One region of the Sporosarcina sp. P29 genome, then DNA from elsewhere that is predicted to be linked to it. Evidence: predicted binding sites of a transcription regulator. Region 1 holds the regulator's gene; the other holds the start of a gene.

Region 1 (21,516 bases):
TATGTCCAGTGATATTCTGTCAAGACCATTAGACGTTAGTAAATTCGGAATGATTTATGCTGGTGCTCAAAAAAACCTTGGACCTTCAGGTGTTACAGTTGCGATTATCCGCAAAGACTTGTTAGATAATGCGAATAGCGCGATTCCAGCTATTTTGAAATATAGTACACATTCGTCTAGCAACTCTTTATATAACACTCCTCCGTCATTTGGTATTTACATGTTGGGTGAAGTGCTTGGTTGGATGCAACAACAAGGCGGCTTGGAAAAAATCGCAAAGCGCAATGAAGAAAAAGCGAACTTGATCTATGAGGTAATCGACAACAGTAATGGTTTCTATACAGGACATGCTGAAATAGAAAGTCGCTCATTGATGAACATCACGTTCCGTGTAGCGGATGAAGAGTTGGAAAAACAATTCTTACAAGAAGCTAAAGAGGCAGGATTCGTCGGGCTAAATGGTCACCGTTCTGTAGGCGGATGTCGTGCGTCTGCATACAACGCAGTACCATTTGAAGCATGTCAGGCGTTACAGCAATTCATGCTTGATTTCCAAGAAAAAAATAAGTGAAATCTAAAAGCCAAGTCACTCATAAGTGACTTGGCTTTTTACTGTTCTACAATAATAAATTCTTTTGAGAAAGCTAATTGCAAAGAACTAAATGTTTGGATATTCGTAAAATCTAAACCAAGCTCTGTCGACGCTTGGGCAATTGCCGGTAAGATACCTGTAATGGTGCATCTTGTTCCTAATAGAGATAACACTTTTGTAACTTGAAAAATCTTCTGAGCTACCAGTGTATCAATTACGGTCACTCCCGATAAGTCAATGAATAAATGTTCAATGTCAGACTCTAAACTTCTCTCCGGAATACTTTCCAACATAATACGTGCACGCAGCTCATCCATATCACCAATTAGCGGTACTACACCAATTTTATCGGTAATTTTAATGATGGGTGAGCTTAACTCATTAATTAAGCTTTGTTGGATATCAAACTTGCTGTTGATATATTCATTATAGGTTTCCGCGAAATTAATATAAATTTGATCAAATGCACTATTGATCGTTTCACTCCAACGCATATAATCTTCTAGTTTAATGTCGTCTATATTGGCCAACTTAAAATCATTTATTATTTGCCAGTATGTTAAACGAAGTTTACTTAACGCCTCTATAACTTCTTCTATGGGGGTATTGCTGTTGACTCTACTTAGAGCGACAACGGCAGCCCATTTTTTTTTGTTTTTTTCAAAGATTTCAGGATCATCAAGTAAACTACTAATGATGGTTAAATTCGTTAATCTATTTTGTTCACGAAGTGTTTCTTCCATTTCTGGGTGCGCGCTGAGCGAATAAATAGAATCTTTTTCTATTATTCTCATCGCTAGCCAAGAAGTAGTGATTTCCGGCAATTTTGCTAGTAAATATTCATAAAGCCTTACATCAAGCTGTTTCATCTTAGATCCTCCTGGATACGTTCTTCGATCTTATTGAATGTGTATAATTAATTGATTCGCTTCAAAGTCAAAGATATTTAATATGACCCCAAGAACCGTTATATATTTGTATATAGATTCATAATACGTGATGCCATATTCTTTGTCATATTGCGCAATCGGATATACATACTGTTCTTCCGAAGGGATGGGCAAGAACTTCCAAGGTCTTGGAGAATCATTGTTTTTTTCCGCATGTGCATCTAATAACATATTATAAAAACTCTCTACCTTTTTTTCAGGAAAATCATAATATATAATAGGCCCTGTTTTCTCAATAGTTTCTAAATTTCTTTGCACCCAATGAACAATTGGATGCTCAATTGGAGCTGAATGAACGCGCTTCAAAAGATTTTGGGATGTAGGTTCTTTTTGAGTATTTAGTTTATCACAATACGTAATATACAAAAACTTCATTATTCCCTCTCCTTTGCAAAAGGCTTTTAATATAGTAATCATTTTACTAGTACAGCTATTCCCACATCTATTTAAGTAGTACTTTTAATACTTGGTTCCATCATATCCATATTCCTCTAGTAATTCTTCAAAACTTTTATTTTTCTCACGTTCTTTGCGCTCTTGAATACGTATTTCTTTTTCCTGTTCCAATTTTAATTCTTCTTCTACTTTCATTTCCTGCTTCATTCCTTTTAATTTAGCTAACATATCATCGCTCATTAAATCTGAAAGTGAAGTTGCAGACTCATCTACGATTTTGCTCTCTTGTTTCGTCGATGCTTTTCGTTGTTTTTTTGACATAGTAAACACTACTTTCTATTTGATAATTGAGATACATCTTATTGAAATTATCCAGATAATTGTCAAGGGTTATACATTGCCCTTATTCGCTTTAATTACGTACAATAGATTGAGGGAGGGATGTTTATGTATAGCTTACCAAAAAACGTAACGTTAATCGAGGTTGGACCGCGCGATGGCTTACAAAATGAAAAAAACAGTATTCCTACTGATCAAAAATTAGCTTTTATACATTCTTTGCAGCAAGCAGGTATACATGAAATGGAAGTTACCTCTTTCGTATCACCAAAGTGGGTACCACAAATGTCAGATTCCAAAGAGATTATGGCACGAGTTAGCAAACAAGGCAGGCAGATTGTTCTCACGCCAAACGCACGTGGTGTTGAGAATGCACTCAAAGCTGGTGCAGATAGCATGGCGGTGTTTGTAGGCGTGAGTGATACATTCAATCAACATAATATCAATCGCTCCACTACGGAGAGCGTGGAGACGTTGCGACCTATTGTCCATCAGCTCAAAATAGATCAGCGTTTTGTAAGAGCTTGTATTTCAACAGCATTTCACTGTCCGTATGAAGGTTTTATTCCACTTGAACAAACTCTGGCACTTTGCAAGAAGTTTGTCGATATGGGTGTAGATGAATTAAGTGTGGCAGATACTGACGGTATGGCCAACCCTTTAGCCAGCTATACTTTGTTTCGAGAACTAAAAAAACAGTTTCCAAATATTTTAATTACAGCACACTTCCATGATACCCGTAAATTAGGATTAGCTAATATTTACGCCTCCTTACAAGCAGGTGTTGATCGATTCGATACATCTGCAGGTGGTCTTGGTGGCTGTCCTTTTGCACCTGGCGCTACAGGTAATGTCGCAACGGAAGATGCGTTATATCTTTTGCAGTCAATCAATGTAGAAACAGGGATTGATCTGGATAAAATATGTGCAGCAGTAGATGAAGTTGCACCTTATCTGTCACGTCCCATTGAAACGGCGATGTATAACTTATATAAACGAAGAAGTAAATAGAAAGGAGGATTTTGGTGAAACGTAGAGTAGTGTATATTGTCGGTATAGCGTCAAGTGTGATGACAGCGTTTCTTACAATTTTCGGGATTCTTCTCACTAATCGTCTAATGTATTTAAAAACAAAAGACTCAGAAGTTATTTTGCAGCGTGAAATGATTGCTAAACGCTTTGATCGTCAGTGGTTTGAAACTATAAGAAAAGATGATATTTGGATTCCCTCACCTAACGGCTATAACTTACGCGCGATCTTCTTGCGACCTTTAGATACAACACGAACGGTTGTCATTTGTCATGGCGTAACAGAAAATAAAGTGAATTCTATCAAATATGCACGACTGTTTGAACGTTTAGGATTTAATTCTGTTATTTTTGATCATCGGCGGCATGGCGATTCTGGCGGCAAAACAACAAGTTTTGGATTTTATGAAAAAATAGACTTAAAAGAAGTTGTGACAGCTGTTCGTGAACGTGTAGGTAAGCGCGCTTTAATTGGCATCCATGGAGAATCTATGGGAGCTGCCACTACGCTGTTGTACGCAGGTACGTATGAAGATGAGGCGGATTTCTATATATCTGATTGTCCATTTTCTGATTTCTCAGAGCAACTATTGCATATCATTCGTACAGAGATGCCTTTTAAGACCTCAATGAGCTTGCGAATCGCCAATTTGTTTTTGAAGATTCGTGATGGTTATACTTCTGCAGCTGTTTCCCCCCGCGAAGTGATGAAGTTTATTGATAAACCCGTATTATTCATTCATAGCATGGAAGACACATTCATTTTGCCTCAAATGACGGAAGAGTTATACGAATTAAAAGAAGGCGATAAAATGATGAAGCTTTTCGCAAAAGGTGCTCACGCTAAATCATATAATGACAATCCAGATGAATATCTGCAAACGGTTCAAACATTCCTCAGTCGTTTTCGTTTATATTCTTGATAATGCTATACAATAGAAAATAAAAAAGCTCCGTGTTAGCAATTCTGCTATTCACGGAGTTTTACTTATTTTTTTTTAGCTGGCTTGTCTTGAACCTTGCTCATCTGAGCCATCATTTGGTTAATTTTCTTTTGTGAAGGTTTCTGTCCCATTTGCATCATCATCATACGTAACATTTGTTCATTAATTGGCGGATTGTCCTTCAAATAATTCATCATATATTTACGTGCTATGAAAAAGCCGAGAGCTACTCCGCCGATCAAAGCGACGACGATCAATAAAATTGCTATCCATAAAGTCATTACTGCCAAACCCCCCTCATAAAAATAGTTCGATTACATACTACCAAGAAGGATTATACAACATAGCAGCAGTGAATAGCAATGACTGTACGCAAATTGTGCGGAAGTTTTTACATCATCGAATTTTCTAGTATCATGCGTTCAGAGTGTTTAAGTGGTTTGAGCCAGCCGCATTCTTGCTGTTCATTCATCACCGCAAAAAAACGATCAGTTGAAGTGGATAGTGCTACAAATAAATCTAAATCCAACATGCGTGACCCTTGGCAATACACCTGTATACTGTGCGTACCCATTTTGATGAATACTTCTCCCTTGATTAAGTGTGTCAATCGATATTCATTATGATATGAATCCAATTCATCAAAACTTTTTGCCAAGTTATTCTGAATAATAGTATCTAGTTCTCTTTGATTTAACCGATCACATAAATATTCAATTTCTTGATAATTCGTAGAAGGACCTACTGTTAGCAGCTCAAATAATAATCGTTCACGTCCCATTATGAAGGACTGATACGCTGACTTGATCTTGAAAATTTCATACTTCCTCATAACGAACACCTCCTACTGTCTATCATAGAACTTGTCCTCAGTAAATCGTGTCAGTTTGCGGAAAACTTCATCACTATTATTGTCGTAAAGCTGCGCAAAAAAACACACGGCTCTTTGATAGAAAGAGCCGTGTGTTGCGTATGCTTAGTTATTTAATAGATTTGTCATTTCTCTTACAACATTTTCTACAGTAAAGCCATACTTTTCAATGACTAAGTCGCCTGGCGCACTTGCACCAAATGTATCAATTGCCATGACAGTTCCTTCATCGCCTGAGTATTTATGCCAGCCAAGGGAAGCTCCCATCTCAATCGCTACTCTCTTCTTGATGTTCTTTGGAAGAACAGAATCTTTGTACGCTTGATCCTGTTTCTCAAATAGATCCCATGAAGGCATGGAGACGACAGCGACGTCGATACCTTGTTCTTTAAGAGCTTTCTGCGCTTCAACTGCAAGACTTACTTCCGAGCCGCTTGCAAGCAGTAAACCATCTGCTTGCTCTTTAGAAGCAGGTGATATGACATACGCACCTTTTGGTACATATTCCATCGCTAGTTCTTGTGATTTAGGCAATACTTCAAGGTTTTGTCTAGACAAGACTAAGACAGTTGGTGTGTCTTTTGAAGTAGCAGCTATATGCCATGCTGCAGATGTTTCATTTCCGTCAGCAGGACGGATGATAGACAATCCAGGCATTGCACGTAATGAAGCCAATTGCTCAACTGGTTCATGAGTAGGTCCGTCTTCTCCGACCGCTACGCTATCATGTGTGAATACATATGTTACGGGTAAGCCCATTAATGCAGACAATCGAATAGCAGGACGTACATAATCACTAAACACGAAGAATGTTCCACCAAATACTTTCACTCCGCCGTGAAGAGTCATGCCGTTTAGAGCAGTCCCCATAGCGAATTCACGAACACCAAACCATATATTACGGCCCGCATAGTCGTCTGCAGTGAAATCACCTGCATTTTTAATCGTTGTCTTGTTTGAACCCGCAAGGTCCGCGCTACCACCAAATAATGCCGGAACTGCTTTCGCTAATGCATTGATTGACTCACCAGATGCTGAACGAGTCGCTACAGAAGCACCTGCTTCATAAACTGGCATTTGTTCTTTTAAATCAGTTGGAAGTTCGTTTGCCATCGCTAATTTAAACTGTGTTGCCAATTCTTTATGTTCGTTTTCGTAGCTTGCGAATAGTTCATTCCATTGATTCTCTGATTGAACACCCAGTTGATCTGTTGCTGAATTAAAACGGTCATAAACTTCTTCTGGAACGTAGAAGTCTTCTTCAAATGTCCACTTGTAATACTCTTTCGTAAGCGCCATTTCATCTTCACCTAACGGTGCACCGTGTGCATCTGCTTTACCAGACTTATTTGGTGATCCGTAACCAATGACAGTTTTCACTTCAATGATTGTCGGTCCTCCTGTATTGCCTTTTGCTTTTTCAATTGCATCTGAAACAGATTTTGTATCATTGCCATCTTCTACGCGTGCATAGTTCCAGCCATATGATTCAAAGCGTTTTCTAATGTTTTCAGAGAACGACATATCTAAATCGCCATCTAAAGAAATATCGTTACTATCATATAGCACGATCAGTTTATTCAATTGAAGGTGGCCTGCCATAGAAATTGCTTCTGCCGCCACACCTTCCATCAAATCTCCATCACCGCAAAGTGCATATGTGTAGTGATCGACAATATCGAAACCGGGCTTGTTATACGTTGCCGCAAGATGTTTTTCAGCCATTGCCATACCAACGGACATACCAATCCCTTGTCCAAGTGGTCCTGTTGTCGCTTCAACTCCTGCAGTGTGTCCATACTCCGGATGTCCAGGTGTCTTTGAATCCCATTGTCTGAAGTTCTTTAAGTCATCAATAGTCAAACCGTAGCCACTTAAGTGCAACAAGCTGTAAAGTAACATGGAGCCGTGTCCTGCTGAAAGTACAAAACGGTCACGATTGAACCATTGTGGGTTTGATGGATTATGGTGTAAATGTTGTGTCCATAGTGTATACGCCATCGGTGCTGCGCCCATCGGTAATCCCGGGTGACCAGAATTTGCTTTTTCAATTGCATCGATTGATAATGTTCGGATTGTCGTTATTGCCAGTTGATCGATTTTTTCGGTCATGCTGTACATCCTTTCCGTCCTGTCTCATATGAGTGTTTTATAGTACATATTCCTTCTCTAGTGTAGTCAATTCTAGAGTTAATTACAATGTTAATCCTTTACCTATCATCAATTTAGCGGCTTTTGATTCGCTCGCGCTAGTTTAACTTTTTCAGGTGTTACATCATTTCCTTCAGGATCTACTACTTTGACCGATTCGATTGTTTCACGCATGCTTGAACGGAATGATTCCAAGTATTCCTTTCTCAACCGCGTCTGTTCTTTTGCCTCCTCGATCGATAATCCTGTTGTTTTCTTTTTATTCGCCAATTCATTAATACGTTTTATTTTCTTTTCTGATAGCATCTTTAAAACCCTCCATAAGTTAGTCGTTTAATAAAATGTAAACAACCTGAAGGAAAAGTGCAACCTATTAGTGTTCTTGTGCAATAAACTCTTTATATCTTCTATGAACCGTCGCTTTACTGACAGCATGGCCAAGTCCATTCAATACCGTTGCAATTTCTTCGTATGTGAGACCTTTGTTGCGAAGCGAGACAATTTCTTCTATTGGTAGTTCAAGTCTTTCACGCCCCGGTCCCTGATCAATATTCCGCAGATTCTTTGATGGATCATAGCCTCTGTCAACAGCACGCTTCATCCCTCTACGTATTTTTGCATTATGTAGTTTACGTTGATATTCCTCTACGATTGCGAGAATTTCTAGTAACATGGAATCCATTTCATTCAGTTCTATTGTACCGTTTGAATGATTGGTAATCACAGCCGTTTCACTTTTTGCAATTACATGCAATATCGCGACCCTTGCATTCCCTCGACCTAATCGTGTCTCATCTTGAATGAATACTGCATCCACTAAACCATTTTGGATTTGATCCAACATGGATAGAAGGCCTTCACGATCCATATCATACCCACTCTGCCGATCTGTGTAAATTCCAACACAATCATAGGATAACTCAGTAGCTAACTTTTCTAGTTCTTCCTGCTGCCTTACAATAGACTGCTCTTGTGTTTCTTTTTCTGTACTCACTCGGCAGTATATTACACACGTCTTTTCTGTCATTTAGTTCCCACTCCTATTTCAGCCACCCGGATATCTGTTTGTTTATTAATTTTAACAGGCACACGCAGTAATTCACCTGAAACGATTTGATCGGTAGGCAATTCATTTAATGAACGTACCTGTTCGATCCAATGAGTGGTTGGTATATCTTCTGAGTAGTTAGAAGCCAGTTGCCATAGTGTATCTCCTTCATTAACAACGATTTCCATATAGTGATCTTCCACGGCTATTTTATCGAATTGAACCCAGGCAAATGACACACATACTATTAATAATACAGCGAAATAATAATTGTTTTTAATAAATTCTTTAACAAATTCCATAATAACTCCTCCTCTAATTTGCGCATTTAGAATGCACGTTCGGAATACCTGTTCTTAATTATAAGAGAACATATGATTCCATGTCAAGCAAAATTAGAACCTTTGTTTGATTACTAATCGAACACATGTTATACTATATTCAAAATAGTGGTTCAGTATTCCATTGCTCGCAAACTAGTAGAAGAGGTGAATCTGTTGAAGAAAATATCAAAGAGACAAGAAGAAATACTTGCTTTCATAAAAGATGAAGTGCGTTTAAAAGGTTACCCCCCTTCCGTTCGTGAAATTGGGGAAGCTGTCGGTCTTGCATCAAGTTCCACGGTTCACGGTCACTTATCACGGCTCGAAAGTAAAGGTTTTATACGCCGGGATCCGACAAAACCTCGTGCCATTGAAATTTTGGATCCTGAAGGACTGGACGAGTTAAAGAGTGGCGTTATGCATGTGCCATTGATTGGTAAAGTTACAGCTGGTAATCCAATTACGACAATTGAAAATATCGAAGAGTACTTCCCATTGCCGGATACATTCGGTTCATCAGAGGATGAAATCTTCATGTTAGAGATTGTAGGAGATAGTATGATTGAAGCTGGCATCTTAAACGGAGACCGTGTGATTGTCAGACAAACCCACTCCGCAAGTAATGGTGAAATCGTTGTAGCTATGACAGAAGAAGACGAAGCGACAGTTAAACGTTTCTTTAAAGAGAAAGACTATTTCCGACTCCAACCAGAAAACTCCTCTATGGAGCCAATCATTGTAGATCAAGTTTCTATTTTAGGAAAAGTGATTGGTGTTTTCCGTATGATTCATTAATCAACAAAAAAGTGTATCGAGAAACCTTAATAGGTTCTCGATACACTTTTTTTATACCAACTTCTTTTCAAGCAATTGTTCCATAGAATCTAGTACTGCGGATTTTACATGCTCATAGGTCAATCCACCTTGAATATATGCTGTGTAGGGTGGTCTAATTGGGCCGTCAGCTGTCAATTCGATACTGGAGCCTTGAATAAACGTACCCGCTGCCATTATGACGTCATCGGCATAACCGGGCATATAGGATGGCTCCGGTGCATATTGAGCATTAATTGGTGAGTTTTGCTGGATCATCTGACAGAATGCAATCATTTGTTCGGCGTTTAAAAAATTCACTGATTGGATTAAATCCGTTCGAAGCTCACTGTAATGCGGTGTGGTATCCATACCAAAGCTACCGAAAAATGCCGATGTGAATAGCGCGCCTTTGACCGCTTGACTTACTACGTGTGGGGCTAAGAAGAATCCTTGGTACATCTCAAGTAACGTATCTAGTGAGGCTCCTGCCTCAGCTCCAAGGCCTGGAGAAGTCATTCGATATGCACACTTCTCAACCAAGTCTTTCTTACCTGCTATGTATCCACCTGTTCTGGCAAGTCCGCCGCCTGGATTTTTGATGAGCGATCCTGCCATCAGATCTGCTCCAACTTCTACGGGCTCTTTCATTTCCACAAATTCTCCATAGCAATTATCTACAAATATCACGACATCTTCTTTGATTTTACGGATTTCCTTAATAATCGCTTCAATTTCATGGATTCTGAATGATGGATTGCTTGAATAACCTTTCGAACGTTGGATTGCTACGACTTTCGTCTTCGATGAAATCGTCACTTTGGCTTTCTCATAATCAACAGAGCCATCCTCTTTCAAATCAATATGCTGATAAGAAATGTGAAAGTCCTCTAGTGAACCCGTATCTTTGCCATTGCCGGAAATGATAGACTCCAACGTATCGTATGGTTTACCCGTAATATAAAGAAGTTCATCACCCGGACGCAATATCCCAAACAAGCTAATTGTAATGGCATGCGTGCCTGAGATAATTTGATTTCTGACAAGACAGTCTTCCGCTCCGAATACATCTGAGTATACTTGTTCCAATACATCACGGCCACTGTCATCATAACCATAACCTGTAGAGCCGGATAAATGAAAGTCGCTTACCTGATTTTTTTTGAATGCTTGTAAGACTTTTCTTTGGTTAAAAAACGCAATTTCTTCTACTGTCTTCACGTACGGAGCAATTAGTTCCTCCGCTTCTTGTGATTTAATCAGTAATTCATCATTTATGGGTGTTATTTGCATGTGTAGTACCTCATTTCATTTTGTCATATTCTATTTTACCAGATGAAGTGTATATACCAAATGAAAGACAACAAAAAAACAGGCAAGCGCCTGTTTATAGTTCGTCTTTTAAAATAACTGGTTTTGCAGGGGCATACGTAGAAATCGCATGCTTATAAATAAGCTGTTGCTTACCGTCTGTTTCCAATAGAACCGTATAATTATCATACGACTTGATTAGACCCTTTAGTTGAAAACCATTTAGTAAAAAGATTGTCACGAATGTGTTGTTCTTCCGTAAAGAATTCAAAAACGTATCTTGCATATTTCCTTGTGCCATTCGATTGCCTCCTCGTCCCTGTTATTTAGTTATTCCATACTCACTTCTGAAAATCCTTTATTATCTTACAGGTTGTTTGAAAAACTTCTTCCCCCGACTGATTAGCATCTACCCACTGGACAGGCAATTTATTACGAAAGTAGGTCAGCTGCCTTTTTGCATAATTACGTGTGTTTTTCATTACCGCTTCTATTGCCTGCTCTTTTGTTAATTGTCCGTCAAAATAGGAAATCAGTTCTTTATAACCTATCGCTTGTACAGATTGAGTGTGCCGAATCCCTTTATTCCAGAGTTGCTGTACTTCTGTAAACAAACCCGCTTGAACCATTTGTTCCACACGCATATCGATTCGTTCATAGAGTAGTTCACGGGGAAGATCCAGACCAATAATTACAGAATGATACATCGGCTGATTTCCTTGTTGCTGTTCATGGTCTTGCTTTGTTTGACCCGTCACTTCAAGGATCTCTAGCGCACGCACTAGACGTCTATGATTATTCGGATGGATTTTCTCCGCACTTTTCGCATCTAATTCTGCAAGTTTCGCGTGCAAGACATCTGCGCCTTCTAGTTCAAGTTCCCGTTCTATGCGCGCTCGCACTTCAGGGTCGGCGGCTTGTTCTGTAAATCGATAATCAAACAAAACGGACTGAACATACATTCCACTGCCACCAACAATAATAGGTAGTTTTCCACGAGATTGAATATCCGCTATCCATTGTCTCACCGCTAGTTGATATTCCGCTACGGAAAACGATTCTGTTGGTTCTTTTACATCAAAGAAATGGTGTGGAATTCCTTGCATTTCAGAACGATGAATCTTTGCTGTGCCGATATCCAATTCTTTATATACTTGCATAGCATCTCCATTAATGATTTCTCCATTAAACAATTTTGCCAGGGCTATGCTAAGCGCTGTTTTCCCTGAAGCAGTCGGTCCTACTACTGCTAGTACATCAACGGGTAAGTTCATGTCGTTTCATCCATTCTACGATAGTCATATACACTTGTTTGTAGTTGGTTTCCTGAAGCATCTCGTGCCTTCCGCCTTCATAGAGCTGAACAGTAACTTGCTGTTGTTTCGCTTTGTCGAATTGTTTGGCTACTTTCCACACACCTTTAGCGCGGTCTCCTACTAAATCATCTGTACCTGAGAATAATAAAATCGGTAGTTCATTCGGAATATTCAACAAAAATTCAGGCACTTCCATTGAATTCATTCCTTCAAGCAACACACGAAATAGTTGAGCAGTCGGTACGAAACCACATGCCTCATCCTCTTCGTAATCAGCCACGCTTTCTACATCGCGCGATAGCCAAGCAAATTCACCTTCATCAGGAAATTGTTTCGAATAATTGCCGAAGACCAAGTTGTTCAAAAACACATCCGGTTGCTCTTTAGGGAACTTATCTTCCCTATACGCAGCCAACGCAATCGCAGCATGTGCAGTGAACTCAGAATTAGAACCAGTGCCCGATAAGATCACTTGACTAATCGTCTGACTATAAAGCTGGATATAGCGCCTAGCAACGAATGAACCCATGCTATGACCGAGTAGTACAACGGGAAGTTCCGGGTATTGTAGTTGATAACATTGATTCACTTCGAATGCATCATCTACCAATTGGTCGAATGTAGCAGACTCACCTATATAGCCGTAAACATGCCCATTTTCTATAGCTGTCTTACCGTGTCCCCTTTGGTCATGCAACGTCACGACATACCCTTGCGACTGCAAGTACTGTGCGAATCTTTTATAGCGTCCGCTATGTTCTGCTAATCCATGAATGATGTGCACACGGCCAATCGGCTCAGTCTCCGGTGTATAACTTGTCCCATACACTTTTGTCCCGTCACGCATTGCTATCCATTGGTCTGTCATGAACTTACACTTCCCTTCGCTTCCGCAATCGCATTTTGCAAATCGTTTTCATGAGTGGCTTTCTCACTGTCTGTATACTGCAACAACTTTGCCATATAGTCGGTTACTTGTGTCGCTAATGTTTCTACAACATCGATTTGGAAATATAAATCACCTTTTCTGCGGATAAAGAAATCGCTTGGCGTTGTGACCATTTCATGATGAATTCCATATAAGATCTCTGCGCGTAAACTTATCGGCAAATTGTTCTCTTCTGCTGAAATCGAGTGGGCTAATTGGAAAACTTCATCACTATTTCTTCCGTAAAATGAAGCAAGACGCGCTCCTTGCTGTGGAGTTAAGCCGAATTTAGGTGCTCTTTCCGCTTGTAGGTCAATAAATTGCTTCAACGCTTCATCGTCTATGAAATCACTTCCTGAAACGGGGATATCCTTCGTTTCACATCGCTTGATAGATGGCTTTACTAGCTGTTCACTAATTCGATCCACTACGACTTCCGCCATCTGACGGTAGCCTGTTAACTTCCCTCCTGCAATCGTCAGCAATCCAGGAACTGTTTCCCACACTTCATCTCTTCGTGAGATTTCAGAGGCGTCCTTACCTTCTTGTGCAATCAATGGACGAATTCCTGCCCACGTAGATTCTACATGTTGACGTTGAAGATGAATGCTTGGGAATATCTCACTAACCGCATCGATAATATAATGTATATCCTCTTCGGTCGCTATAGGATGCTGTTTATCCTCGGTATAAAATGTATCAGTCGTTCCTATATACGTTTTATTATCCCGTGGAATAGCAAATAACATACGACCATCCGAGTTATCAAAATAGATTGCTTGTTGCAACGGGAAGATAGATTGATCTACTACGATATGGACACCTTTCGTAATATGCAATTGTTTCGTATGTTTGCTGCTAATTTTCTGCTGCAACTCATCTACCCACGGACCAGATGCGTTGATCACCATAGAAGCCCCTACGGAAAATCGTTCACCGGTTAGTTGATCACTTAATACTGCTCCAACGATTCGATCTTTCTCAAAGTTGAATTGTTCGCACTTCATATAATTCAAGCAAAGTGCGCCTTTTTCTGCCGCTTTCTTCAGTACTTCAATCGTCAAGCGCGCATCATCGGTTTGATACTCCACATAATACCCGCCACCTTTTAAGCGTTCCTTTTTCAGTAATGGTTCAAGTTCAGCTGTTTCTTCTTTCGTCAACATTTCCCGTCGTTCTGCCGGCTTTACACCCGCCAGTAGGTCGTAGGCGAGAAGCCCGACAGAAGTGGAATACTTGCCATACGTTCCTTTTTGATAAATCGGCAATAGCATCGGTCTTGATTTGGTAATGTTACGAGAGTTACGGAAGACAATTTCCCGTTCTTTTCCCGTTTCTGCCACTATTTTCACTTCTAGTTGTTTTAAATAGCGTAAACCGCCATGTATCAGTTTAGTTGAACGGCTAGATGTTCCCGCCGCAAAATCTTGCATATCAACTAGGGCAACCGAAAATCCTCTTGCAGCCGCATCCAATGCGATTCCGGCACCTGTAATCCCTCCACCGACAACTAAAACATCGAATGAAAAGTTTCTCAAGTCCTGAATTCTGCTTGATCTTTCTAATGTAGAAAACATAAAATCGCTCCTCTCTGATGTGCTCTGTTACATCACTCGTTTAAACATTTTCTCTAATTCATACGTTGTAAAATGGATCAATACTGGACGACCATGCGGACATGTATAAGGATTATGACATGCACCTAGATCAGTCAGTAATTGTTCCATGTCTTCTTGTCTTAAGTAATAATTTGCTTTGATCGATTTTTTACAACTCATCATAATGGCACTTTCCTCACGCAGTTTCTCGACATCGACTTTGCGTTTCTCGAGTACTTGCTCAATCATTTCTTCTATGATCGAGGTAGCTTGTCCTTCAGGGAACCATGAAGGATACTCTTTCACGGTATACGTCGCTGGACCGAATGCTTCCAAAAACACACCGACTTCTTCCAGTGCATCTTTACACTCTTCAATCTTTACTTGCTCATCAGCTGAGTAATGAAAAACTAGTGGTAAGAGCAATTGCTGCCGTTCACCAGCATCCACTTGTCCAAGCTTCACTTTGAAGTATTCATATTTGATTCGTTCTTGCGCAGCGTGCTGATCGATCAAATAAAATCCGTCTTCATTTTGCGCCACTATATATGTTCCATGAACTTGTCCGATCGGTGCAATGGAAGGAAAATGATTCATTTCCTGCTGTTGCTGCTCATAGACAGTAGGCTCTTGCGGCATGGGTTCTTCTTGCGGTTCAAAAACAGCTTCTGGAAAGACCGGTGTAGCTTGCTCTCTAATAGGCGCTTCCACAGGCGCAATGGAAGACTGTACTTCTTGTCCTTCTAATGGAACCGCTACTTCCGGCCGACGATAAGAAGGTGTCCAAATTGTCTGCTGTTGCGAGTCTCTTTTAACAGGCTTCTCTTTCTTTACCGCGTCAGGAATTATAGTGACTCCTTGAATTGCCTCTCTAATTGCTGCCTTTATCAAAGAAAGTAATTCTCCTTCTTTACTAATACGGATATGACGCTTCGCAGGATGAACGTTGACATCTGTCAAAATAGGATCTGCTGTAATATCAATAACTGCAATCGGAAACCTTCCTATAGGTAAGTACGTATGCATCGCATCAATAGCTGCTTGCGTTCCTGCATAGCTTTTAATCCAACGGCCATTCATCAGAAGTGAAATATAATTTTTAGATGCGCGTGTCATCTCAGGAAGTGTAATAAAACCCTTCACCTTAAAATCAGCATCTTCCTTTTGAAACGGGATCATCTTACGGGCAACTCCTACACCGTATATATCTGATAATACCCGTAATAAGTCTCCTGAACCCGATGTTCTAAGAACTTTATGATGATCGTGAGTTAACGAAAAGGAAATGTCAGGATGACTTAATGCTAATCGATTCAATAAATCTATCGTATGTCCAAGTTCCGTCTGAATCGTTTTCATATATTTCAAACGTGCGGGCGTATTAAAAAATAAATGTTGTATAAGAAAATCTGTGCCTTTTCGTAATGCTCCCGCTTCATACTTCAGTACTTTACCGCCTTCTATCTCCACTACAGCACCTTCTACACCATCAGAAGTCCATAACGATACTTTCGATACTGCGGCAATACTTGCTAAGGCTTCTCCTCGAAACCCAAGCGTACGAATTCGAAACAGATCATGTTCATTAGTTATTTTACTAGTAGCATGCCTTTCAAAACAGCGAATGGCATCTTCTTCAGACATCCCCTTGCCATTATCGGTAACACGGATCGAAGTCAAACCCGCCTCCACTAGAGATACTTCAATTTTAGTACTTTGCGCATCAATCGCATTTTCCACTAGTTCCTTAACGATAGAAGCAGGACGTTCCACCACTTCTCCCGCCGCTATTTTATTGGCTAGTGTGTCTTCCATAATGTGAATTTGATTCATCCGCTTCACCCCTTCTTCTCTGTGGTCAGGCGTTCTTTCCACTCCATTATTTTCTGCATGGTTTGCATAGGTGTCATATTCATCAAGTCCACCGCTTCTATTTCATCGAGCAATTTTTGTGTTTCTGCGGAAAGCATAGGCTCGCTGTCCGTTTCAAACAAGGCAAGCTGTTCTGACACAGATGACGCGCCTTTCGTTGTACTATCTTCTTCAAATCGCTGTAACAGGGTTTTTGCACGTCCTACTACATCTGCAGGAAGACCTGCGAGTTCTGCTACATGAATCCCGTAGCTTCGATCGGCTGCTCCAGGTAATACTTTATGCAGGAACACGACTTTACCATTTTGCTCTTTCGCCGCAACGTGTACGTTCAATAAGCGATCTAACACATCTTCCAATTGTGTCAGTTCATGATAATGGGTAGAAAACAGTGTGTTCGCACCAATTTCTTCATGGATATACTCCATCATCGCTTGTGCGAGTGCCATCCCATCATACGTTGAAGTTCCGCGCCCAATCTCGTCAAACAACAATAGACTGTGGGAGGACGCATGAGCCAATGCATATTGAGACTCCATCATTTCCATCATGAATGTACTCTGTCCCGACGCCACGTCATCCGCAGCTCCTATACGTGTGAATATTTGATCTGTGATGGGCAGTATAGCCTTTTCACAAGGCACGAAACAACCGATTTGTGCCATCACTACAGTCAAAGCTACTTGACGCATATACGTACTTTTACCCGACATGTTGGGGCCTGTAATAAGCAACATATTTTCATCTTCAGCTAGCATACAAGAATTTGGGATATATAATGAATGGTTCATCATTTTCTCCACGACTGGATGTCGGCCATTTTCAATGTCGACAGCCTTCCCTGTATGGAACACTGGTCGAACATATTGATTCTTTTCAGATACTTTAGCAAATGACAGCAAAACATCCAGTTCACTGATGACAGATGCTAGTTGTTGAATTCGTTGTACATCGCCCTTCACCTGTTCGCGAATTGACTGGAATAAATCCAATTCCAATGTCTGGCTGTCTGCCTCCGCGTTTAGGATCAGTTCTTCTTTTTCTTTCAGCTCCGTCGTTATGTATCGCTCTGCATTCGCGAGTGTCTGCTTACGTTCATAGCGAGATAAGTCAGCTAAATGAATATTGGATTTAGTGATTTCAATATAATACCCAAAAATCCGATTATAGCCTATTTTCAACGTTTTAATTCCGGTCAGTTGTCGCTCTTTTTGCTCAAGTTGCGCTAACCATGTCTTTCCATTACGGGAAGCATTTCGAAGCTCATCTAATTTTTCATGATAACCGTCCAAAATGAGTCCACCGTCTTTACTAGATATCGGTGGGTTGACTGCTATCGCATCCGTCAACAACTGGAATGTTTCTCCGCAAGGATCCATTCGGTCAGCAAAGCGCTGTAACATCGGATGCTTCGATTGTTCAAGCAATTGTTTTAGTTTTGGTATATGTGACAATGAATTGCGTAATTGTGCAAGATCACGTGCACTTGCACTACCCATAGATATTCTGCCGGCAAGGCGTTCTACATCATAAACGTCATGCAATTCTTCTAGTAACTCTTCACGCAAGAAATACTCATCAAGTAAGTTGTTTACAGTTTCTAGACGATCTTCAATCGCTTGTCGCTGCGCCAAAGGCTGGTGAATCCACATCCGTAATTTCCTCGCACCCATCGCTGTAACGGTTTCATCAAGTACCCAGAACAACGTACCTTCTTTTTTGCCTGAACGAATAGTTTGTACAAGCTCTAAATTCCGCATCGAGTTCGCATCAATCGATAACTTAGCATCTTTCTCTATATAGATGAAAGGCCGAATATGACCAAAAACCATCTTTTGCATGCGTAGTAGATACGACTGCAACTTACGGCAAGCTTCCTGCAACTCTTCTGGCAAATGGTCATATGTATCATGACCAATTGATCCCGAATGCTCCGTATCTTCAATTGAAAGCATGATTTCGCGACTTTCGAACAGATCTGTCAAAATAACATGAAGTTGTTGATCAACGATAATTTCCTTCATGTTAAGTGCTTCGATTTCTGCCAGCAGTGTTCGCTCGCTTCCTTCAATTAACTCTACTTTCCCTTCTCCAGTACCGACATCAAGATACGCTAGTGCATAACGTTGATACCCTAAGCTATCGATAGCACCTATAAAATGATTTGCCTCGACATCAATTGTTTTACCTTCTGTTAATGTTCCAGGCGTAATAACTTTAACGACTTCACGTTTAACAATTCCCTTTACGTTGCGTGGGTCTTCCATTTGTTCACATATCGCTACTTTATGACCTTTATGGATTAATGTTTCAATATATCCAGTAGCGGAGTGATAAGGTATACCGCACATTGGTATACGTTCTCGTGCACCGGAATCCCTACTAGTTAACGTAATTTCTAATAATGCAGATGCATTAACGGCATCCTCAAAAAACATCTCATAGAAATCTCCCAAACGGAAGAATAAAAATGCGTCTGTATATTGCTCTTTAATTTTCAAATATTGTTGCATCATTGGTGTATGTTCAGACATGGTAAACCCTCTTTTTCTCGCTCATTTTCTATACATTATACCAAACACCCTAAGAGTTAACGAATCAAAAGGGGTTGATGTAGTTTTAAAAGGTAAATAGACATATATAATCAAATAAAAACGGTATTTAAAAAATATAAACTATTCTTGCTTTTGATTAGCTAGGATAGTTTAATCTGTTCTATTCCAATTTTGTGCTATTCTGGTGCTCTGTGTTTAGAAGTTACTGTAAATGGTACAGCGAGTGTTATCGTATAATAGGGAGCTATTGGCGTCAGAAATATTTTCACTAGGCGAAATTGGCCGGGTACGAGAGTCACTCCAAGTGTTTCTACGGAAAAACTTTGTTGGATTTCCTTGCCCGGTGCAATCAAATTACCTAAATTAGTAAAGTGTGGATTTTCATAAAACACTGAATCCGAATGTGTCAGAGTGTACCATTCATCATTTTTTAATACTTCTATTTGATAATATTCACCGTACTCATAAATACTTTTACTGTCATTCTTTACTTTCGTGTGGAATAACGGCATACCTTCCTCATATTGATCTTCTAGAATCGAAAATGTCAGGCCTTGCTCATTCGTCACTAATTTCTGCTCAGGTGAAGGAGCTGTTAGTGTTTGTATTTCATTCTCTTTCGAACATGCTATCAACAGTGTCAAAGCAGATAGGAGTATAAGCCATTTGATCTTCACCATAGGATCACCTTCCTGTCTATAGACTACATCTACTAGCGAAAATTCCACTTGACCTGCATCATGTTTTTTTACTTAAAGCAAAATAAAAAAAAAGCCGGTGAATCTCCGGCTTTAAAATGGTGAATCTTTACGTTTTGGTGGTTGGTGTGGTCTCTCTTTATTCGGTACTTCATTATCCTTTTTATCCTCCATCACAAGAGAAGAAGATTCTGCTTCAAGTATCGGCCATTCTTCATCATATGGATCGGGATGAATGGTTACAGAAACTTTTGTTTCACCAATCATCTCAACTAATAGTTCTCTTTCAATGGAAATGGAGAAGTTTTGGCCACATTCAGAAATACTGGCTTCTGTACAGTTAGGATGCTGCAATACCGTGACAATCGTTTCTTCTTTTGCGGATGTCGGCTCATCGCGGTAATGCAACGCGATCTTATCTTTATAAGGAATCGATTCAGTAAAGACAGACGTCTTGGAATGATCATGATGTGAATACCAAACATTCACGTCAAAACTACCCGTTACTTCTACATGCGCTCCAACTTTCTTTGCTTGTTGCGTGTGATTGATCACCCAGCAACCCAATATGCTGGAGGGGCGATTAGGCGGCTTCAGCAGCTCAGTAGTTTCCGAACGATGCTTCCCTTTGGCAATAACAGCTTTAGTCACAATTTGTCGTAAGTTTTTCAGTTTTCTTCCTCCTTCTTTGGCTTCTATCCATCCTATGCAACAGCAGCCCAGAAATTGAAAAAAATCGGCAAGGAATTTTCTCCTTAGCCGATTTTTTATTTAAGAAAGGGATTTTTTCTGCGTATTCTCTACGTATGATCCTGTTTCACCGCGTAATAGATCGCCGCCAGTAGACTCAATAATTTCATCTGTCACGCTGTTAGCTATTGTATTAGAAACCAATTGAAGTAAATCATTCACTTCGTCTTGAGACTGTTTGAATTCTTGTACCAATGGAATCGCGTCAATTTCACCTTGTACTTGTTCGATTTTCTTTTCAATCGCTTTTAATGCACGCTCTTTTTCGTAGTTTTGGAAATTCACTGCCTGTGTTTGAAGTGATTTCATACTAGCGATTTTTTCACGTACTTTTTGGTTTTCATTGATTTGCGCTTCTGCACGTTTATAAAACTCTACTTCTTCCGTGTTTGCCAACATATGTGCCAAATCACGTGCTTTTTCTATGATTTCTTCTTTTGTAAACTTCTTCTCCATTATCCCATCACCTTTTCTTGTTGGACTACTCCAATGAATTCACCATTGAGTGACCATGATTTTGCTTCTTTAATACGCACTTCTACTATCTCACCAATCACAGAGCGCGGTGCTACAAAATTCACTAATTTACTTTTTTCTGTGTAACCCGCTAGTACATCAGGATTTCTCTTACTTTCCCCTTCAACTAGTACTTTAACAGTTTGTCCTTCATATGGCTTCATTGCTTCGGCGGACATGTCGTTCACTAGTTTAAGAAGGCGCTGCAAGCGTTCTTTCTTTACTTCCATCGGTATATTGTCCTGCATCTTCGCAGCCGGTGTTCCTTCACGCGGTGAATAAATATATGTGAATGCCATATCAAACCCAACTTCGCGATAGAGAGACATCGTTTCTTGAAACTGTTCTTCTGTCTCATTCGGGAACCCTACAATAATATCCGTTGTGAGTGATAGATTAGGTATTGCACTTCTGATTTTATCAACCAGTTCCAAATAGCTTTCCCTAGTATATTTACGAGCCATAATCTTCAACATCTCAGTTGAACCTGATTGTACAGGCAAATGAATATGATCG
Region 2 (11,817 bases), on a different contig from region 1:
TACGGCGCTGGTGGATGGCTTTCGCGAGGAGCCAGAGACAGGAAGTTCGCCTGTCTTTGTCTCCTCGCTACGCCTACCACAGCAGGCGCCTTCGTTAGATAGTGTGAATGGCAGTTCCTACACTTCTTTGCAACAAATACATACTAGCTATCACGATGTCACTGAACTTCTTCCTATAAGAATCACAACTAGAATAAATACCACTTAGTAGCGCAGGCACAACTGCGGGGTAGGCCGTGGCTAGGAGACAACTGGCAGCACCACCGCCAGCTGGCTCATGGCTGGAGGCAATCCCCCAAGTGCCTGTGCGGGTCCAGAAAGTAGACACTCGATGACTTCAGTATCCAACAACCAGTCGAGCTACGACAAAAGTGACAATGACTCGTAGCCGCATAGTTGTTCCGTCAACCGTGTTTCTAGATTGGGTAAGATACGCAATTTATCAATCTTAGAACCACAACCAAATTAAATACCACTCAGTAGCGCAGGCACAACTGCGGGGTAGGCCGTGGCCGGGAGACAACTGGCGGCACTTTGCCAGCTGGCTCCTGGCTGGAGGCAATCCCCCACGTGCCTGCGCGGGTCCAGAAAGCAGACACTCGATGATTACAGTATCCAACAACCAGTCGGGCAACGACCCCATCAAAAGTGACAAAGATCGGCAGCCGCGTAGTCTTTACGTCAACCGCGTTTCTAAATTGGGTAAGATACGCAATTTATCAATCTTAGAACCACAACCAAATTAAATACCACACAGCGGGGTAGGCCGTGGCCATGAGACAACTGGCAGCACCACCGCCAGCTGACTCATGGCTGGAGGCAATCCCCCACGTGCCTGCGCGGGTTCAGAAAGCAGACACTCGATGATTACAGTATCCAATAACCAATCGAGCAACGACCCCAACAAAAGTGCCAAAGATCGGCAGCCGCGTAGTCTTTCCGTCTACCGCGTTTGTAGGTTGGGTAAGGTACGCAATTATCAATCTTAGAACCACAACCAAATTAAATACCCCGCAGTAGCGCAGGCACAACTGCGGGGTAGGCCGTGGCCGGGAGACAACTGGCGGCACTTTGCCAGCTGGCTCCTGGCTGGAGGCAATCCCCCACGTGCCTGCGCGAGTCCAGAAAGCAGACACTTACTAACTTTAGTACCCAACCACCAGTCGAGCAACGCCCCCAACAAAAGTACCAAAGACCCGCAGCGGCATAGTTGTTCCATCAACCGCGTTTCTAGATTGGCTAAGATACGCTAATTATCATTCTTAGAACCACAACCAAATTAAATACCACTCAGAAGCGCAGGCACAACTGCGGGGTAGGCCGTGGCCATGAGACAACTGGCAGCACCACCGCCAGCTGGCTCATGGCTGGAGGCAATCCCCCACATGCCTGCGCGGGTCCAGAAAGCAGACACTCACCAACTACAGTACCCAACAACTTGTCGGGCAACGACCACAACAAAAGCAATCAAGGTCCGTAGCCGCCCAGTCTAGTCTCCTCACCTGTTCGTAACCATTCGATAAAACCCACCATATTAATAGAACATTTACTATTTTCCAACATTACAGTTGATTTTCGTTTTTTCTATACTATAATTAATACGTATATGGTCCTATTAAAAGGGAGGGAACAACATGGCTAATCCACATTATCTATCGTCTTATATCGTTACATTCCATACTTTCGCATTACTTCATGGACAACATGCGAATCCATACTATACAAAAGTAGTGGAAAGCGACCGGACATTTATTGTCGAGAAAACACCATTAGAAATTATGAGAGATTCTTGTGCGCATTACCGTTCCAACTTTGAGTCCATCATTAACAGTTCCAAAATGGATTTAAAAAATCGTCCAAAGCCACCGATCATGTTGACACATTCAAATGACCGACCGTTATTATTTTTTCCTTTACTGTCCCCTACCTTACATAAAAACTCATGGGTAGCCTATCACGCAGTAAAAGACGCAGTTCAACACGAGGATGGTGTTACTGTTATTCTGAAAAATGATACGCAGATGCAACTAGACACGTCGTTAGCTACGGTTTATCGTCAAATGGCGCTATCGCATATTTTGTCTCAACGATTTGAAAATGCTCAGGAAGAATTGCGAAGTTCTTATTACATGATCATGGAGCCGAAGAGTTCTGATTCGACAATTTCCTAATATACAAATTCAGCAACTCTTCTGATCGATTACGTAAGCGAACATTCAAATAGCGACGCATATCTTGATAACCATCATGTAAAAATACATATTCCGTAAATAGTTCATCTGTTGAATGGCGTATCACTCTCATTTTATGCTTTTGCAAGTACAAAGAGGTGGTTTGTAAATCAGCAGAAACAGTGTTCATCGTCTCGTCCAGCAAATTAAGGTACGGACTTTTCAATTTAAACGGTACTTTCTCTAATAACTGACGGTCACGTTCCATAATCGTCAATAGCATGGGAAGGTAAATATAGTTCTCCAAATACGGCATTGCCTCTGCGGGGATCAAAGGCATCGAAATCGCCTCCTTATAGAACATATGTTCTTTCGTTGATTATAATTCCTTTAGCGCAGAAAAGCAAGTACTCGTAGTATGGCTTTTTTTCGCATAAAAAAACTTCCAGTGTGTGTAACTGGAAGTTTTGTTGCTAAGTCGATATAAAAAGAGGGTTTATTCTTTTGCTGGCTCATCGCCAATAAAGTGGATAGAGAACACTTTCCATGCGCCATCTTCTTTATTGAACACAGTCACTTGGCGACCTTCATGTGTATTTTCTACCTCTGTCTCAATATCCGTGAATGTTGTTTTCAACGTAGAAAATAACTGCGCATTATCACCTGAATATTTTACGATTGTTTCATTATTTGCTTCACGTTTCATCGTAGAATTCTCAAGCATTTCTTCCGTAGCCTGACGCTCTTCTTCTAGATCATAACCTTTGGTAGAAAGCGTGGCGAGATAACCATCTATGTCTTGATTGTTCAATGTTTCGATGTAGCTATCAAAAGCAGCTAGAATTTCTTCTTTATCTTCTTTTGGTACATCCGTGGCTTCTTCCACTTTGTCACCTGACATGCTGAAACCTACTTTTTTATCATCTACTCCATGATCGATGGCACCATTGCCTGGTGCAGGTTCGCCAGTTTCAGGATTGTTCTGTTTCGCTTCATCCGCGTTACCACATGCGCCTAATACGAGCACTAATGCCATGGACGCTACTGCTATTTTTTTCTTCATATGCTCCTCCTACGTAGAGAAAAAGGCCTTCAACATGCAAAGACCTTTTCTTATTTTAATTATTTTACTTCTACCCAACCATTTTTGATTGCTGTAACAACAGCTTGTGTACGGTCATTTACACTCATTTTTTGCAGAATGCTGGAAACGTGATTTTTTACAGTTTTTTCTGAGATAAAGAGCGTTTCACCGATTGTTCGGTTGCTCTGGCCGTCTGTTAATAATTGTAGAACTTCACATTCGCGCTTCGTCAATAAATGAAGTGGGCGACGAATATCGTTCTGCTGGAAGGATCCTTTATGTTCTCTTTCGCTCAAACGACGGAATTCTGTTACTAAATTATGCGTGATTTTAGGATGTAAGTATGAACCGCCATTCGCTACTACTTTGATCGCTTGAATGATAGCGTCTGCATCCATTTCTTTCAGCATGTAGCCGAGAGCACCCGTTTTTAAAGCGTGTGTTACGTAGGACTCGTCGTCATGAATGGATAGCATGATAACGCGTGCATCCGGAAACTCTTTAACTAATTCCTCAGTCGCGTCTACACCATTCATGCGTGGCATATTAATATCCATCAGCACTACGTCTGGCTCATACTCCCTATACAATTCAACTACTTCGACTCCATCGTCGCCTTCTGCTACTACAGTAAACGATTCTTCAAAATCTAAAATCCGTTTAACTCCTTCACGGAATAATTGGTGATCATCTACTATCAAAATTTTTGTCGCTTCCATATCCTATTCCTCCCAGTAATTACCTTACTTATAGATCTTCGTCCAGTGGAATTTGAAAAAGAATCGAAGTGCCTTCTCCGACTTTCGTATTGACCTTCATTTTCCCTTTCAGTAACTCCACACGTTCCTGCATTCCAATTAAACCAAATGATTTCTCTTTTACTTCATTTGTATCAAAGCCAATACCTTGGTCTTTGATTAATATATTAACTGATTCGCGTAACCATTCGATTTTCACCCATATTTCATCAGTTTTCGCATGTTTTATACTGTTATTCACTGATTCCTGGATGAGACGGAAAATACCTACTTCAAAATTGGAAGCAAATCTTTTTTCTGCTCCGTTGCTTTGGAAATGAATGATTAGCGGCGCCTCGTATTCACTCATGGTCAACAAGTACTTTCGCAATGTCGGCACAAGCCCTAAGTCATCCAAAGCCATAGGTCGCAAATTATAAATGATACGACGAACTTCAGATAACGCACCTCTAACATTTTCTTTTAAGTAAGATAGCTCTTGCATTGCTTCTTCTGGACCATGCTTAACAAACGTTTTTTCAATTAAACCAGAACGCATCAAGACATTGGCTAACATTTGCGCAGGTCCATCATGAATATCACGTGATAAACGCTTACGCTCTTCTTCCTGGGCCTGGATAATCTGAACTGCAAAGTCTTGTTTTTGGCGAGCCGTTTCCAGTGCTGTACTTACATTTTTCAAGTCAGATGTTAAATATGTGATTACAGTAGTTACTTGGTTAACAAGTTGATCCGCTCTTTCGATTGTAGAGAGCAACAACATTAGTCGACGTTCAAGTTCATCCCGTCTTTCACGAAGTTGTTTCTCCTCCATTTTATTGATGGAGGCGCGTACAAGCAAGTCATTTGCCACACTATACGCTTGTTTAACTTCTTCTTCACTATATGTTACAAAGTCTTTTGACACAGTAGCTAGGCGTTTTCTTGAGTTACGTGACATATCATCTAAAGAGTCACCTTCTGTAATTACATGAGAAATACTTTCTTTCACTTCTGCTAACTCTTTTTGCATTTCTTCAAAACTTCGGCGGCTTTGTTCACTAATTAAGAATATGTCGCTTTTTGAACGATCCATTACATTAACCATGTTGCCAAAGATTTTCTCCATCTGTTGAATGTCAATTGCCTTATCGTTCAAATAACTCCCTCCCGCATCCGTTTATGTGAAAATTCGCAAAGTGAGCATTATTGCAGTTTAGCCTAAATACTTATACACTTCATATATAGTATATCATTTTAATCATGAAAAAGTATTATAAGTATATTACAAATGTAGGGGGAACGACAAATGCGAGCTAATTATAAAACCGTAAAGTTATACGGAGAGAGTGAATTCGTCATCCAAAAATCCCGTTTTCTGTCATTTGTCAAAAGAGTCGAGACAGAACAAGAGGCACTGGACTTCATACAGGACATCAAAAAGAACCATCATACAGCTACACATAATTGTTCTGCTTATATCATAGGAGAACATGACCAGATCCAAAAAGCGAACGATGACGGTGAGCCTTCTGGCACTGCCGGCTTCCCCATTTTGGAAGTGCTGAAAAAGCAGCACTTAAAAGACACCGTGATTGTCGTGACTCGCTATTTTGGCGGCATCAAGCTCGGTGGCGGTGGATTAATCCGCGCTTATGGTAAAGCAGCTTCTGAAGGCATTGCCGCAACAGGTGTCGTGGAGAGAAAATTACACACACTAGTTAAAACTTCTATTGATTATACATGGTTAGGCAAAGTAGAAAACGAAATACGGCAATCCGACTACCCGTTAAAAGAGATCGTCTATGAAGAGGACGTTGAACTCTTTTTATATGTTCCTGAAGAAGATCAGGAAATTTTTCATGAATGGATGATGGAATTAACGAACGGTCAGGCAAGCATCGCCACAGCCGGACATAAATTCCTAGAGTTCGACATCTGACTATACGTCCAATCGAAAAGCGGGTATAATGGTAGAAGGTGAACCTTATGAGTAGAAGGTCTGACTTCATTAAATCGCCATCAATTTTTATGTGAAGAATTGCCATTTTTAATTAAAATCAACTTCCCATAGATTTGCCATTGACGGTTTATTTCTGCCGTACACCCTGGAGGTATAAAATGAAAAGAGAAGAGTATAAGAAAAAGAACGCTTCTAAAACGAAACGTTTCTTGAAAATAGCATTATTTACGTTCCTCATCGTAGCCATAGGCGTTTCCGCTTATGCATTCAAGCTACACAACCAAGCGATGAACGTTCTAGATCGTTCTTATGAACCTCTCGCCAAGCAAGATCCGCCGGAAATTTATGTCGAACCCGCAAAAGATAAAGTGTCAATTCTATTGATTGGCGTAGACGAAAGCGAAGCACGCCAAGATAGAGAAGTGCACGGAAGATCGGATGCTTTAGTGCTTGCAACATTGAACCCTAAAACAAAAAGCATCAAACTCGTCAGCATTCCTCGTGATTCCTATGTGTATATTCCACAGGTAAAGTATAAAGATAAAATCACACACGCCCATGCCTATGGAGGTACTAGAGCTTCTATTGATACAGTCGAAGAACTATTCGATATTCCCGTCAACTATTACGTCAAAATGAACTTCAATGCATTCATCGATGTTGTAGATGCACTTGGCGGTGTAGAAGTCGAAGTTCCATACGAGCGTATCGAGAAAGATGAAAATGATAAAAATGCGATTCATCTAATGCCAGGCCTTCATCGTCTAGACGGACGCCATACGTTAGCTTTAGCACGTACTCGTAAACTCGATAATGATATCGAACGCGGTAAACGTCAGCAGATGATTCTGCAGGCGATGATTAAAGAAGCAACATCGATTACATCCATAACCAAATACGGTGACGTGATCAATGCGCTTGGTGAAAATATGAAGACCGATATGACATCTAAGCAAATGTTGTCGTTTATCCAGTATATAAAAAGTGGACTTCCAGACGTAGATACCATCACATTGACAGGCTATGACGATATGTCGACAGGTATTTACTATTACAAGTTGGATGAGCAGAAGCTAGAAGAAGTAAAGCAGATTTTGAAGTCCCATCTAGGGTTCATTCCAGACTCCTCTTCTTTAACCGAACTGGACACGGACCAAACCTCCGCGTCTTCCCAAACAGATTATCAATAGTTCACACAGAAGCGATGAACCCTTAACTGGTTTCATCGCTTTTTATTGTGGGTAAAAAGTATTTCTACTGAAGAGAGCTAATTTGAGAGTGGTCGGGATTTCCGTTGCAGAGGGGGACGCTTTCCGGGGGGCGCAATCTTGAGCCTCCTCGTCGCAAGTGCGCTCCTGTGGGGTCTCAATATCACGCTAATCCCCAGGAGTCGCCCCCTCTTCCACTTCAATCCTACATCAAAACTTTGGGTAGGATTGTTTCTTCACTTATTAAATTCAACTTCAAATACAGAACCTAGATCAGGTTTTGACCTTCCCACTATAATTCCAGAACACAACACAAAGTTGATCGTAAGTGGAAGGTGGCGACTCCCGATGGCTCACCGAGAGCCCGTGGGAAAGCGTCCGCCTGGAACGTCGATCAACGGTTCCCTCCCATTTCCAATCACTTCATCTCAAAACCTTTCAACACAACAAAAAAGCCCTCATCCGCTTCGTAGCAGACAAGGACTCGTTTTACTTATTTACCAATCATGCGTACTAAATTTAACAACGGACGATAATTCGCACCTGCTAGACCAATCAACTCGACAAACAGTTCAATCACAATCAACATGACGAAGATCAGAAGTAACGCGCCCCACACGGTTGCTTGTGAGAACAATACAGCGGCTGCACCAAATAGAATCGCAATACCATAAATTGTGAGCACTGCTTGTCTATGTGAGAAACCTACGCGCAATAAACAGTGATGCAAATGCGATTTATCTGCTGCCGTAATCGACTGCTTCATGCGAACTCGTCTAACGATCGCGAAGAACGTGTCTGAAATTGGAACACCTAACATGATAATTGGAATAACTAGTGATACAACGGCAACGTTCTTAAAGCCGAGTAATGCCAGAACCGATATCATAAATCCTAAGAATAGCGATCCGGTATCGCCCATAAAAATTTTCGCTGGATGGAAGTTGAACAATAAGAATCCAAGCGAACTAGCTGCCAATATGGAAGCTGTTGCAGCAACAAAGACATCTCCCATTAATAGAGCCATTACCGTAATAGCAATAAGCGCAATAGTGGAAACTCCTGCTGCCAAACCATCCAATCCGTCAATCAAGTTGACGGCATTCGTAATTCCGATGATCCAAATAATTGTGATCGGAATACTTAAATAACCAAAGTCTAGCTGACCAAGAAACGGCAAGTTGATGAATTCAATTTGTAATCCGCCCCATAGTACAACGACCAACGCCGCTGCTAGCTGACCTAACATTTTTGCTTTTGCTGTAATTTCCAGCATATCGTCTAAAAAGCCAATCATGACGATCAGTACTGCACCGATTAGGATGCTTACTGCGTGCTCGTCTTTCGGCAATAATATAGCATATCCAATAATAAACGCACCGAAGATTGCGAGCCCGCCGATTCTAGGCATGATTCTCGCGTGAACTTTCCGATAATTGGGACGGTCAACCGCACCGATCCGATACGCGAATTTGATGACTAGCGGTGTTAGTATGATTGCAGCGATAAAAGCTACAGACATTGCAATGAATAACATGTCTTTCCTCCCCAATTAGCATTACGTACATATCACCTTTTAGTATAACATGAATGTTGCTAGATTTCATCATTTAGTATGCATTACTCATCTATTCCCTTACTTGCTTCCATACAAACACTACTAAACACGACCATCATGAAGTTTCGTCCATTTTACATGCGATCAGTCGAGAACAATCTATTGTTCTTCTCTTTCTATATATAGATAGTCTTTTGTCGGTCCTTTTGGTAAAATAGATAGGAATCTCTCATTATAGATAGAGATTTATAAAGGAGCGTCTTATTCATGTTAAAAATCTTTAAACGTAGAACTGGAACGAGTGAACGTCAATTGCGTAAATACCGCAAAATTGTGGAGCAAATCAATTCACTGGAACCTAAATATATCGCTATGTCTGATGATGATCTTTCTGGAATGACCGATCAATTCAAACAACAATTAAATGACGGCGCAACCGTCGAGACCATTATGCCGGATGCCTTCGCAGTTGTACGTGAAGCATCTAAACGGGTTCTCGGTATGCGCCATTTTGATGTGCAACTAATCGGTGGAGCTGTATTGACGGAAGGTAATATCGCCGAAATGCCAACTGGTGAAGGTAAAACACTTGTAGCTTCACTACCTTCCTACGTACGCGCGCTTGAAGGTAAAGGTGTTCACGTCATTACAGTCAATGATTATTTGGCGAAACGGGACTTTGATCAAATCGGTCAAATCCATCGTTTCCTAGGATTGACTGTCGGATTAAATGTTCCGATGATGCAAGGTCCAGCTAAACAAGCCGCTTACGAAGCAGATATCACGTACGGTGTAGGTACAGAATTCGGCTTTGATTATTTACGGGATAATATGGTACAACATACTTCTCAAAAAGTGCAACGGCCATATCACTTCGCTATTATCGATGAAGTCGACAGCGTCTTAATCGACGAAGCGAAAACTCCATTGATTGTAGCAGGTAAAACACAAGCAGATGCGGATCTTCACCATATTGCAGCCCGCCTAGCCAAACGTTTTAAAGTCGAAGAGGATTTTGACTTTGACGATGCGACAAAGGCTACTTCCCTTACGGAACAAGGTATCGAAAAAGTTGAGAAAGCATTTGGTATTGACAACTTGTATGATTTAGATCACCAAACACTTTATCACTACGTCATTCAAGCCGTCCGAGCGTTCGTCATCTTTAAGCGTGACGTCGATTATATCGTACGCGACGGAAAAATCGAATTGGTTGATATGTTCACTGGCCGAATTATGGAAGGCAGAACATTATCAGATGGACTTCACCAAGCAATTGAAGCTAAAGAAGGCGTCGAAATTACAGATGAAAATAAAGCACAAGCTCAAATTACCATTCAGAACTACTTCCGTATGTATCCAAGGCTTTGCGGAATGACGGGTACTGCGAAAACTCAAGATACGGAATTCCGTGAAGTTTATAATATGGAAGTAATCCAAATCCCGACGAACCGTCCACGTGCACGGATCGATGCACCAGATTTCGTTTTCAGAACGACAGAAGAAAAGTATAAAGCCGTAGCAAAAGAAGTAGCCGCTCGTCATGCAAAAAGACAACCGGTTTTGGTCGGTACTACGTCCATTCTTCAATCCGAAGCTGTCGCCAAATATTTACGTGATGAAGGATTGAAGTTCCATCTATTAAATGCGAAAAGTGTCGAGCAGGAAGTTTCATTGATTTCCGAATCTGGACAAGCGGGTAATATTACCGTCGCTACTAATATGGCAGGACGCGGAACGGATATCGTACTTGGTGAAGGCGTGGAAGAAAACGGCGGACTTTTTGTATTAGGGACAGAAAAACATGAAAGCCGTCGTGTAGATAATCAGTTACGAGGCCGTTCAGGTCGTCAGGGAGATCACGGAGAAAGCCAATTCTATCTTTCTTTAGAAGATGAAATGTATATGCGCTTCTCTCCTGAAGAACTCGAGAAATTCTTAACAAAAGTCCGCACAGACGAAAATGGTAAAGTATTAAACCCTGAAGTAGATGAACTAACGGAACGTACACAACGTATCGTGGAAGGCGCGCACTTCTCTATGCGTGAATATAATCTAAAATTAGATGACGTAATCAATGATCAACGTGAAGTCATCTACTCCTTACGCAATCGCGTACTAGAAGGCAAAGACATCTTTGAAAAACTTAAGACGATGTTATCAGAAACCGTTGAGTTCGTTGTTCTAGATAGCTGTCCTGATAATGAAATCGCCGACAATTGGGATTTCGATCGTATCGAACGGACTATGAACGCGCTATTACTGACGCCGGTTAAGCTTCCCAATTCATTAGATAGAACCGCTGATATAATGAAAGAGTACGATGAAGAAATGGCAGAGTTGTTTGCATTTATCGATACTTTCACTGATAATGAACAAGTGAGTCAACTGCTACCACAAGTCATGTTGAGCTATATTGACACGATGTGGGTTAAGCATTTAGAAGTGATGACTCGCCTAAAAGAAGGAATTGGATTGCGTTCATACGGACAAGAAGATCCTATGCGTATTTACCAGCGTGAAGGCTTGCAGTTATTCGCCAAGCACTATCAACGCCTGCGCCGGGATATTGCGTCCGAAATAATCGCATTCATGAAGCAACTTAATACACAACAGGAGGTTTCCCAATGAAACTCTTCAATTTATTCAAAAAAACCGAGAAAACTGGATTGGACAGTACAGTTGAATCCGATGAAATTTTAGAAAACGGACAAGCTGGTTCAGGCGATGAAGATATCGAAACAGAACTATCTCTTCATGAGCAATGGAGTCTAACACAGGAGCAGGAATATGTTTTTCGTTTCCTTGCAAATGAACTAGAACCTTTAAAACCAAACCAAATTTCCTTATCCGGTATCGATATCGACTTGGAACCTGCAAACGGCAGCTGGTTAGTCAAAGCATTCTTCCGTTCATCACTTGATCAAGCGATCACTGTAGGCGAAATCGAGTTATTATTACTTGATGAAGAAGGCAATACAGCAGCATCTGCAGAGTTCGATTTGAACGAGTTAGGTGAAATTCCAGCTCGCAGTGCACGTCCTTGGGTATTTGTTTTCGAAAAGAAAGATCAATTGGCAGAAGAAATTCCAGCAA

Evidence for each region. The regulator LexA, encoded in region 1, represses DNA repair genes until DNA is damaged. The targets are predictions, from matches to a motif close to CGAACATATGTTCG.
Region 2: CSV68_RS16010 (YhjD family protein) is a predicted target of LexA. The motif match lies at 2,529-2,542, and genes of this name have one in related genera.

The regions. Positions count from the first base shown of each region.
Region 1 covers NZ_PDYX01000003.1:252,309-273,824, reverse strand. The annotation lists gene serC (3-phosphoserine/phosphohydroxythreonine transaminase) at 1-571, shown strand, start outside; gene CSV68_RS04950 (STAS domain-containing protein) at 610-1,461, opposite strand; gene CSV68_RS04945 (hypothetical protein) at 1,492-1,917, opposite strand; gene CSV68_RS04940 (YqkE family protein) at 2,002-2,259, opposite strand; gene CSV68_RS04935 (hydroxymethylglutaryl-CoA lyase) at 2,386-3,288, shown strand; gene CSV68_RS04930 (alpha/beta hydrolase) at 3,303-4,229, shown strand; gene CSV68_RS04925 (YneF family protein) at 4,295-4,531, opposite strand; gene sirA (sporulation inhibitor of replication protein SirA) at 4,642-5,082, opposite strand; gene tkt (transketolase) at 5,227-7,233, opposite strand; gene CSV68_RS04910 (DUF896 domain-containing protein) at 7,342-7,578, opposite strand; gene CSV68_RS04905 (YneB family resolvase-like protein) at 7,646-8,299, opposite strand; gene yneA (cell division suppressor protein YneA) at 8,296-8,622, opposite strand; gene lexA (transcriptional repressor LexA) at 8,818-9,438, shown strand; gene CSV68_RS04890 (methionine gamma-lyase family protein) at 9,490-10,749, opposite strand; gene hfq (RNA chaperone Hfq) at 10,844-11,068, opposite strand; gene miaA (tRNA (adenosine(37)-N6)-dimethylallyltransferase MiaA) at 11,109-12,041, opposite strand; gene CSV68_RS04875 (alpha/beta hydrolase) at 12,025-12,951, opposite strand; gene CSV68_RS04870 (glycerol-3-phosphate dehydrogenase/oxidase) at 12,948-14,588, opposite strand; gene mutL (DNA mismatch repair endonuclease MutL) at 14,616-16,442, opposite strand; gene mutS (DNA mismatch repair protein MutS) at 16,448-19,015, opposite strand; gene CSV68_RS04855 (immunoglobulin-like domain-containing protein) at 19,213-19,716, opposite strand; gene cotE (outer spore coat protein CotE) at 19,828-20,385, opposite strand; gene CSV68_RS04845 (YlbF/YmcA family competence regulator) at 20,506-20,940, opposite strand; gene miaB (tRNA (N6-isopentenyl adenosine(37)-C2)-methylthiotransferase MiaB) at 20,940-21,516, opposite strand, start outside.
Region 2 covers NZ_PDYX01000036.1:16-11,832, forward strand. The annotation lists gene CSV68_RS16005 (competence protein ComK) at 1,635-2,171, shown strand; gene CSV68_RS16010 (YhjD family protein) at 2,134-2,511, opposite strand; gene CSV68_RS16015 (nuclear transport factor 2 family protein) at 2,668-3,234, opposite strand; gene CSV68_RS16020 (response regulator) at 3,294-3,974, opposite strand; gene CSV68_RS16025 (sensor histidine kinase) at 4,003-5,151, opposite strand; gene CSV68_RS16030 (YigZ family protein) at 5,302-5,934, shown strand; gene CSV68_RS16035 (LCP family protein) at 6,114-7,145, shown strand; gene CSV68_RS16040 (glycosyltransferase family 4 protein) at 7,657-8,700, opposite strand; gene secA2 (accessory Sec system translocase SecA2) at 8,989-11,352, shown strand; gene CSV68_RS16050 (accessory Sec system S-layer assembly protein) at 11,349-11,817, shown strand, end outside.